3 regions of the Ruegeria sp. O5 genome follow, and region 1 is predicted to be linked to each of the others. Evidence: riboswitches for the same ligand, from Rfam matches in the RefSeq annotation. Region 1 holds a riboswitch; each other region holds the start of a gene.
What was found. Region 1 has a riboswitch for cobalamin ahead of ACR0M3_RS18590 (DUF4198 domain-containing protein). Riboswitches for the same ligand answer to the same signal wherever they lie in the genome.

Region 1 (3,272 bases):
GAACCTGAGTTTCGTGGTCTCCGTCGACTTTGCCGGCAAAGGCCTTCAGCGTCATGCCAAGCTCTTCGGCTTTGGCGGTCGCACCCTCTCTCATTTTAACAAAGAAAGGGTTGGTATCCGTCTTGGTGATCAGGCAAACGGTTTCACCTTCGGCCATTGCACTGCTTGCCATGGCCGTAACCGCCAGCGCCGTGGCGCCTGCAAGTTTCGCAAGTTTCATCGGTAGTCCTCCCAGTTTTCCCAATGCCCGTCCGGGCATACGTTTGATCGGGCGAAAACCGGCCCGATCGAACGTGAAAACCATCACAAGATTCGAATTTCGAGTCAATAAATAAATCACTCTTAATTATTATTGACAGAAAGGAAGGGTTTCAACATTGTCGTCATGAAGGGGATGGCCGTGTCTGCAATGAACTCTTTGGACAATACCACTGGCGTACGCGAGCCAGATATGCGCGGCACCAACCAAAGTGGAATGCGGGCCCGAAATGAACGGCTTGTCCTGTCACTGGTCCGGCGCCATCAGGCCCTCGCAAAATCTGAAATCGCGCGGATGACCGGGCTGTCGGCGCAGACGGTCTCGGTCATCATGCGCCAGTTGGAAACCGATGGGCTGCTTCTGCGGGGCGAACCGATCCGGGGAAAAGTCGGACAGCCCTCGGTTCCCATGCGCCTGAACCCGGATGGCGCTTATTTCTTTGGGCTCAAAGTCGGGCGGCGCAGTACCGAATTGGTGCTGACGGATTTCCTTGGCAATGTCAGGCACCGTGAGCGGCGGACTTATGATTTTCCGACACCCGAGGCGACATTGAGCTTTTCCAAAGAAAGCCTCGACAAAGTGATGGCGTCACTGTCGCCCGAGGCGCGCAGCCGGATCGCGGGTCTTGGGATTGCGATGCCGTTCTACCTTTGGGACTGGGCGCAGACATTGCAGGTTCCGCAGGAGAAAATGGATCCGTGGCGTGACGCGGACCTGAAAGGCGCGCTGGCCGCAAGCTATGACTTGCCGGTATTCCTGCAGAACGACGCAACGGCCGCCTGCGGTGCCGAGCTGGTCTTTGGCCCTGCGGAAGGTCCACGAGATTTCCTGTATTTCTATGTCGGCTTCTTCATCGGGGGTGGAGTGGTTCTGAACGGCTCCATCTTTTCGGGGCGGGGAAATGCCGGTGCGCTTGGTCCATTGCCTGTGCCGGACGACGCAGGCGGAGTAAAACCATTGATAGATGTCGCCAGTCTTTATGTGCTGGAGCGCGCAGTTGGTGGGAATGCCGAAACAGCCGGCTCAATCTGGGAAACGACACAGCATTGGGACATACCGGAAACCCACCTTGAGAACTGGTTGAAACAGGCGGCGCACGGGATCGCACATGCCATCGTCTCGTCTTGCAGCCTGATCGACTTCGAATCTGTCAAGATTGATGGCTGGATGCCCACAGGCATCAAGGCGCGGCTGGTGGAATTGGTCGAGGTCAAGCTATCAGACATGAACCTGACCGGGCTTGAACGGCCCTTGGTGCAGGTGGGGACGGCAGGCCCGGATGCCCGCTCATTGGGGGCGGCCAGTTTGCCATTGTCGGAAAGATACCTGCTCGAAGGGTAGGTTCATTCCCGAAAAACCCTGACCTGCATCCAAAGCGGATCCGTCGGAAAAAGGGCATCGCCCGCTAAACTTTTTGACAGCCAGCGCAATTGATCGTTGACGGATGCCGAAGAAGTCTGGCAAGCCGCTCGGCATGTCCGGTTCCGGGGCGTGCTCTGGAATCAATAGGGAATGCGGTGCGGGCTTTGGCCCAATTCCGCAACTGCACCCGCAACTGTAAGCGGCGAGCAGGGCTGAAGTGCCACTGGTGTTAATCCGGGAAGGCCAGCCCAACGCTTTGACCCGCAAGTCAGGATACCTGCCGGACATGTGCCTTTGACAAGGGCACTCCTAATCGGCGACGGGATGTGCGTCGGAGCAGGATGCTTGAAAAAGCAGCTTAGCTTGGACGTCCCCGCAGTCAAAACGCATCTCGTACCGGGGTTGGTGCGATGGGACAAGGACGACTATTGATGACCAAGCTGCTTTCCGCAGCCGCTGTGGCGATGGCGCTTCCAGCGATGGCAAATGCGCATTTCCTGCTGGAATACACCGCTGACACCATGATCGACGCACCGGGGAATGTTCCGGTCAAGCTGATCTTTTGGCATCCGTTCTCGAACGGGCATGTCATGGATCTGGACAAGCCGCAGGAATTCTACGTGATCCACAACGGTCAGAAAACCGATCTGCTGGATACCCTGGAACCCGTACGTTTCACCGGCGGCGAAAACGAAGGCGCGGCATTCAAGGGTTATGTTCCCGTCAAACGGTCGGGCGACTATGTGTTGGTTACTGTTCCCCAGCCCTATTATGAGGAATCCGAGGATATCTATATCCAGCAGATCGCCAAGGCATTCCTGAACCGCAATGAACTGCCGACCGACTGGATGAACCCGGTGGGCCTGCCGGTTGAGATCATCCCGCTCAACAAACCAACCAACATCATCGCGGGTTCGACGTTTACAGGTCGGGTTATGGCCGAAGGCCAACCGGTTGCGGGTGCCGAGATCGAGATCGAGTACATGGCCGCAGAACCGGACATGGAAAGCGCGGCCGCTTCCGCCCCGTCGGTCTCGCCGATGCCGGGTGGTGCATTGGTCGCAACTTCGGATGATAACGGGTATTTCACGTTTGGCGTTCCAAAAGCCGGATATTGGGGATTTGCCGCACTCGGCGCCGGTCCCGTGACCAAACACAACGGCAAAGAACTAAGCCAGGACGCGGTCATCTGGATCCGCGCCTGGGATTTGGAGTAACCGTAGATGCACATCGTTGACGGAGCCTTGTCCAACCCGGTCGTGATCGGCGGAGCCGTCGCTGCTGCGGGTGGAATTGCCATGGGCCTCAGGTCGCTGGATCTTGATCGCATCCCCACTGCGGGGGTGCTGTCTGCCAGCTTTTTCGTGGCATCGCTGATCCATGTGCCGATTGGCCCTTCGTCAGTGCATCTGATCCTCAACGGAATGGCCGGGCTTTTGCTGGGCTGGGCCGCATTCCCGGCCCTGTTCGTCGGGCTTTTGCTGCAGGCCGTCTTCTTTGGCTTTGGCGGGTTGACGGTATTGGGGATCAACACCCTGAACATCGCGTTGCCCGCGGTTTTGGCCGGGCTGATCTTTGGCCGCCTGATCGCCCATGGCTCACCTCTGCAAGGTGCGATATGGGGCGGGGTCGGCGGTGCCTTTGCCATCGC
Region 2 (3,272 bases), on a different contig from region 1:
CCAGCGCATCGTCGGCGATCTGCGCGCTCTCCGCCCCGGCGATCTTGCGCAGCAGGCCGATCATGTCTTCGGGCTCGATCCGGCGCAGGTCAAAGCGCTGACACCGCGACAGAACCGTGACCGGCACTTTGCGAATCTCGGTGGTCGCGAAGATGAATTTCACATGTGCGGGCGGTTCCTCGAGCGTCTTGAGCAGCGCGTTGAATGCGCTGGTCGAGAGCATGTGAACCTCGTCGATGATGTAGATCTTGTAGCGTGCACTGGCGGCGCGATAGCGGACACTGTCGATGATCTCGCGGATATCGTTGACGCCGGTACGGCTGGCCGCATCCATTTCCATCACATCGACATGGCGACCTTCCATGATTGCGACGCAATGCTCGCACTGACCGCAAGGCTCGGTTGTCGGCCCTCCGGTTCCATCCGGCCCGATGCAGTTCATGCCTTTGGCGATGATCCGCGCCGTGGTGGTTTTTCCCGTTCCGCGAATGCCGGTCATGATAAAGGCCTGCGCAATCCGGTCGGCCTCGAAGGCGTTTTTTAGGGTGCGCACCATAGCATCTTGACCCACCAGGTCGGCAAAGGTTTCCGGGCGGTATTTGCGGGCGAGAACCTGATAGGCGGGGCTGGGCGTGTCTGTCATGTCTTCTCGCTCGGATTCGGTGCTTCGGCACAGCGTAGTGGCGGCGGCAGTCCGCGTCCACTGTGGGGCGCGATGATTTTTTGTTTCAGAAACGGGCTGGTTTCCAACTAAACTGGTCCAGCGGATTTAATGACTCATTTCTTAAAGAGTATCTTGGGGGAGGACGCACTTCATGTCGCAGCTGGTCATTTTTGCTCTGCAGGTCGGAGGCGGAACGCTTGCCCTTACTTCAATGCCCGGGCGTGGCGGGGATTACGTCGGCGATCTGGATATGATTGCGGCTTGGAAACCGGGCCTTGTGATTTCAATGACGACGGATGTTGAAATGCTTCAGGATGGCGCGCAGCACTTTGGCAGCGACATCCAAAGCCGTGCCAGCCGGTGGGTTCACCTGCCGATCGAAGATTTTGGAGCACCGACGCAGGCGGTTCAGAAGGCCTGGCCAGAGGTCAGCGCCACGGCCCGACATGCGCTGTCGGGCGGTGGCCGGGTTCTTGTGCATTGCCGTGGGGGGTGCGGCAGATCCGGGATGATTGTTCTGCGACTGATGGTTGAATGCGGTGAACGCGCCAGCGACGCACTGGACCGCCTGCGGGCCGTGCGCCCCTGCGCTGTCGAAACCGATGCGCAGCTGGCCTGGGCGTCCCGGATCACCCCGGCACAGGTGGAAGTGGGATCAAGCTGACAGCTGCTGGGGTGCGTAGCCGGTTTTCCGGGGCCGGATCGTTGAAACCTCGATCATGGCGCAAGGCGGGTTCGCGACAATGCCCGAGGGCAGCGTGCTGAATGTAGGTCCGAAGATCAAATCGGCATAGGCATCAAGGTCCCGAATTGCCGTATCAGGGTGCGCCCCGCAGAAAACGCGAACGCTGTCGGATCGCGCTCGGATCGTTGCCATGCACCCTTCCGCGCAATGTGACAGCGCGCTGTTGCCTTCAAATTCGAAATCTTCGCTGGTGGCCGAAACCGCCTGCGCCATGGCTTCGGAAATCGAGCGGGCCAGTCGCGCCAAAGCCGGGCAGGTATTGCCCGTCCGCTGGCACACAGTTGCGCTGTATTCGTGTGACTTTGTCTTCCAGATCATCCTGCGCCCTCCGCGCGTGGTGGGCTGGATATTGGGGCAGGTGGGACAGCATCTCGCTGTCAGGACCTGCCCGGACACCCCGCCCGAGTTTCGGTTTCAGTTCCGATGGCAGGTCTCCTGACTTGCGGGTCATTGCTCTGCCGACCTTCCCAGCCCGTGGGCCAGTGGTATTTCGGCATTACTTACCGCTTACAGTTGCGGGGGCAGTCGCGGACTTGGTTGATATCTGTGTGACCAGACAAACCGCACCGTGTTCCCTTTTCATCCCGACCTCTTGTGGGGGCCGGAAACCATCACACAACCGCTAGCGCCTGATCGCGTTCCGAGTCAAGCCGATCTTTAGGCCGGACGTTTGGTCATGCTGGATGCGGTTTACCTTCCGGCTTAGTGTCGTCGGCATCGAAGGCAGGCAAACCGATTTTTTCAGCGAAAGCCGGGGATCATGTTGGATACGGAACAGACAGTGTTGATCGAAGATTTCCGCTTTCCGTCCGGGTCTGTGACCTTGTCGGCGCGGCTGTACCGGCCAGTGGGTGAGCCGGACACGGTTATCGTGCTGAACAGTGCCACGGGTGTGCCGCGTGACTATTATCAACACTTCGCACGATGGCTTGCTACCGAGCGGGGGATAGCTTGCCTGACCTATGACTATCGGGACTACGGGCTTTCTTTGGTCGGCCGCCTGAAAGACGCAACTGCAACTATGGCGGATTGGGCGTTGATCGATATGCCTGCGGCGCGGGCCGAGATGCGCAGGCGGTTTCCTAAGGCGCAGCAGTGGACCATCGGCCATTCGGTCGGTGCGATGCTGGGGCCAGTGCAGCCGGATATCGACCAGATCGACCGCATGATCGGTGTGTGTTCGGGGCTGGTGACTTTGAAAGATCACCCATGGCCCTATCGGGGGTTGGCAGGGCTGTTCTGGTATGGCCATGCACCGTTGATGGTACGGGCGCTTGGGTATCTGCCCGGCAAAGCAATCGGGTTTGGTTCGGACCTGCCCGCCTCGGTCTACTGGCAATGGCGCAAATGGTGTACAGCTCCTCTTAGCTACGTTCCCGAGATCGGGCAGAATTTGCCTGATGCGCATTGGGGCAGTTCTGGAACACCTGTGGATCTGTTCACCTTCGAAGATGACCAGATGGCTCCGCCCGAGGCAGTTTGGCGCCTTGCCGATCTGTACGGCCCCGAGGCCAGACGCCACCTTCTGAAGCCTGCCGAATTCGGACTGCCGGAAATAGGCCATATCGGAGCATTTGCCCGTCGCAATGCAGCGGTCTGGCCGCGCCTGATCGCCTGATCAGACGCGACGCAGGTTTTCCTAACACCTTGCGGTTATGGCCGTTTGCGAAGCTTCTTGTCCTGCATGACACCGCGCACCATCTTGCCGAACGCCTTGTCCCGCGCCCGCGATTGGGCAACGGTTTCCGAGTTTCGCTGATCTTCGCGCCGCAGCTTGCGCCAACGGTCCAGCCGGGTCGGGTCAAGTACGCCTTCGCCGATTGCGTTCTGCACGGCACAGCCGGGCTCGGTCTCGTGCTGACA
Region 3 (3,272 bases), on a different contig from region 1:
CGTGAGCGCGGTCGCAAAGATCAGGGTTGCCTGCACCCGACGTACCGATATGCCCAGGGAGGCCGCTGAATCAGAGCCGAAAATAAAGGCGTCCAGTGCTCTGGCGTGAAAGCGGCAAATGAGCCAACCGACAAGGGCCACCGGAATGGCCAGATACACATCCGGCCAGCGCACGCCGCTGAGGTTTCCCATCAGCCAGAACATGATCCCGCGCGCCTGATCGGCATTGGCGGATTTGGCGATGATGAAGGCCGTCAGCGCATTGAACAACTGAGACCCGGCAATTCCCGCCAGGACGATCTGTGCCGTCGCAACCCGTCCGCCCCCTGCGCCAGCGGCTCGGGCCAGCAACGCGACAAAACCAAAAGCCAAAAGCGCGCCATTGAACGCGCCAAAAGACAGCGACAAAGCCCCCCCACCCAAACCAGCGATGGTTACAGCCACGGCACCCGTCGAGGCCCCGGCAGAAATGCCCAAAATGTAAGGGTCGGCCAACGGGTTTCGCAGCAAAGCCTGCAACACGACCCCTGCGACAGCCAGACCGGCACCGCAGGACGCAGCGACCAGAGCGCGAGGAATCCGGTAGCTCCAGATAATACCCTGATCAATTGGGTCGACAGGAAAGTCCGCTCCGGCCAGCTTGTTGGCCAGAACGGAGAGAACCAAATCGGGCGACAGAGAGGTTTCCCCGATCATCGCGCCCGCAAGAACCGCCGCAATCAACAATGGCACGGTAAGGCACGCAGCCTTGAAACCCTGCCGTAAGATTGCGGCGGCCTCGTTCACAGGTTGTTTCCGATGGTATCCAGCTTCTCGGCCAGATCCTCCAGCGCCGGGATTGCGCGGATGGTGGCGTCCATGGCCTGCGCATCCATAATGACGATCCGGTCATTCTTGACCGCATCCATCTGGCTGGTCACCGGATCAGTGCGCAGGAACTCCAGCTTTTTCAGGTAGTCGTCCGCAGCAAAGCGACGGCGGTCCATCTTGGCGATAACAATCACCGTCGGATTGGCCTTGGCAATGGTTTCCCAGCCCACTGTTGGCCATTCTTCATCCGTCTCGACGACGTTGCGGATACCCAATTTACTCATCATGTATCCCGGTGCGCCTTTCTGTCCGGCCACAAACGGGTCGCTTTCCATTTCAGGAGAGGAAAACCAGAATACGGCTGACACATCGTCCAGCTTCACGGTTTGCGCCTTGGCGACGGCTGCGGCTTCGCGGGCCTTGTACTCGGCAACCAGGTCCGTGCCGCGTTCGGATACATCAAAGGCTGCCGCCAGTTCTTCGATACCCTGATACAGCGTATCGGTCGAGAACGCTTGCAGGCGGGTGCCATCGCCGCCGACTGTATTGTCTTTGCCGATGCAATCTGCAGGCATTACGTACGTTGGAATGCCCAGTTCGTGAAATTGCTCACGCGTGGCGACGATGCCCTCGGGTCCGACATGCCACTCATATTGCGCTGCGACCAGTCCCGGCCGCTTGGCAACAACGCTTTCAAAGCTGGGATCATTGTCTGCCAGACGCTCTACCTTGGCATTCACCTCGGCATATTCAGGCAGCACCTCGTTGAACCAGACCGAGGTTCCAAGAACCTGCTCGCCCAGACCCAGCGCATAAAGCACCTCGGTCGCGGCTTGGCCGACCGTGACTGACGACGTCACTGGCGCGTCAAACGTGACCGAGTGACCGCAGTTTTCGATAGTTAGGGGAAAGTTTCCTTCGGCGGCAGCGCTGGTAGCCAGCAAGGAAAGGCCAATCAGGCCAGTGCGTAGAAACATGACAATCGATCTCCATGTGTCAATGACCAGAGAACGGGTGAATGGGCATTTACCGAAGCAACAGACGCTTTACTGCCTGCCGTGAGCGCAGGGTAGAAAATAGACCGCCCGGCGCGTTTCTTCGGCAACCTCCCCGGACAACCCCGCCCGGTGTGTTTCGGTTTCATACCGGCAGGTCTCCTGACTGACGGGTCTTTGTCTGTCCTGTCTTCCCAGACCAAAATGGCCCAGTGACGGAAATGGACAGCGCTCGCCGCCTACAGTTGCGGGGGCAGTTCCGGTTGGCACCAAAAGGCACCTCGGATTCCCTCTTAGCCACATCGGGACCGGTAAAACGCGGGTACCTTAACACTTACCCTGCGGCAAGAAAAAACTCCGGGGTCTTTCCTATTTTCTCGCAAGAGCATGCACCTGCGCGTCTCAACATGGCGCTGATATCAGAAAAGCCGCTGAGAACGCGCCAAAATCCGGACCTAGATTCATAGTGTGTGATATTAGTGCAAATTGAGCATAAGCGTGCACGAATCAGTATTTTCTCGCATAGGTTGTGCAAAAAAATCTCTTAAAAACAATAGCTTAAAGAGAGACAAATTTGATGAAACACCATAACTGTGCAACGCGTGAAGCATAAGCGTGCAAGACCAAAATCAGGAGGCATAAGCGTGCAAAAGTAGAACAAAGACCAAGACCACTAGAAGTGCCGGCCCATGCCGCAAATATTGAAACAACACTAGTCCATCGCAAATTTGACGGGCTTCGGCGAGCATCGCACCTCGAAGACTTTTTCGAGAGCTACCCACTGCACCGAAATCGGATGTTGAGATGGCTCGGGTCAACTTCCGCTTTATCGGGCAAAGCTTCGCTTCTCTGCCGCGCAGCATCCCGACTGTACTACGTCAGCGATGCGCAGAAAGCGGCCTTTGCAAAGTTTAACGAACGGCCCAAAGCGTGGTAGGCCTGTTGCGTTGAGAACCGCTGAAATCAACCCAAAGCGGACGACGAAAAGATGGCCAATCGGCAAAGGTTTTTTGCGTTTTCCTAACAGCGGCTACTCAATTGCCTTGCGAAATGTCTCCGTCAGCCGTTTGTTCAAACCGTGATGAGGTTCGGCTGAAGAACCGTAGTGCAACTCCGCCAAAGCAGCGATGTCATTGAAAATGACTACGGAGCCGCCTTCTTCATTCGCGTAAACCAATAGTTTTTGGCAAAAGGCATCCAAACCAATTGCCGGAAAGTCCGCCATAGCCACACCACCGGGCGCTGGTCCGCCGAATAGCAAGAGAACAGCATCCGGCAGCTCCGTCCCCAGTTGGGACGCTTCGGCCGCAAAATCGATCTCCCCAAACCAGACTGTATCGTCCTGTCCCATCACAGCTGTCCTGACACGTTCCACTGCCTCTGGAACGCTGAGCTCAGATCGCAATTCGATGATGCCATGGTTTGCAACTAATCCTTTGGTCGGCGCTGGTGCTGCATCCAAGTCGT

Region 2: another riboswitch for cobalamin. It lies ahead of ACR0M3_RS16960 (hypothetical protein); the one in region 1 lies ahead of ACR0M3_RS18590 (DUF4198 domain-containing protein).
Region 3: another riboswitch for cobalamin. It lies ahead of ACR0M3_RS10045 (ABC transporter substrate-binding protein); the one in region 1 lies ahead of ACR0M3_RS18590 (DUF4198 domain-containing protein).

What each region holds. Positions count from the first base shown of each region.
Region 1 covers NZ_JBQERN010000024.1:14,434-17,705, forward strand. Annotated here, with positions in the region: gene ACR0M3_RS18580 (substrate-binding domain-containing protein) at 1-220, opposite strand, end outside; gene ACR0M3_RS18585 (ROK family transcriptional regulator) at 410-1,600, shown strand; cobalamin riboswitch at 1,722-1,920, shown strand; gene ACR0M3_RS18590 (DUF4198 domain-containing protein) at 2,053-2,838, shown strand; gene cbiM (cobalt transporter CbiM) at 2,845-3,272, shown strand, end outside.
Region 2 covers NZ_JBQERN010000018.1:9,037-12,308, forward strand. Annotated here, with positions in the region: gene ACR0M3_RS16950 (DNA polymerase III subunit gamma/tau) at 1-643, opposite strand, end outside; gene ACR0M3_RS16955 (protein-tyrosine phosphatase family protein) at 816-1,328, shown strand; gene ACR0M3_RS16960 (hypothetical protein) at 1,320-1,727, opposite strand; cobalamin riboswitch at 1,818-2,036, opposite strand; gene ACR0M3_RS16965 (alpha/beta hydrolase family protein) at 2,170-3,027, shown strand; gene rsgA (ribosome small subunit-dependent GTPase A) at 3,063-3,272, opposite strand, start outside.
Region 3 covers NZ_JBQERN010000006.1:10,223-13,494, reverse strand. Annotated here, with positions in the region: gene ACR0M3_RS10050 (FecCD family ABC transporter permease) at 1-786, opposite strand, end outside; gene ACR0M3_RS10045 (ABC transporter substrate-binding protein) at 783-1,787, opposite strand; cobalamin riboswitch at 1,941-2,133, opposite strand; gene ACR0M3_RS10040 (DUF302 domain-containing protein) at 2,836-3,272, opposite strand, start outside.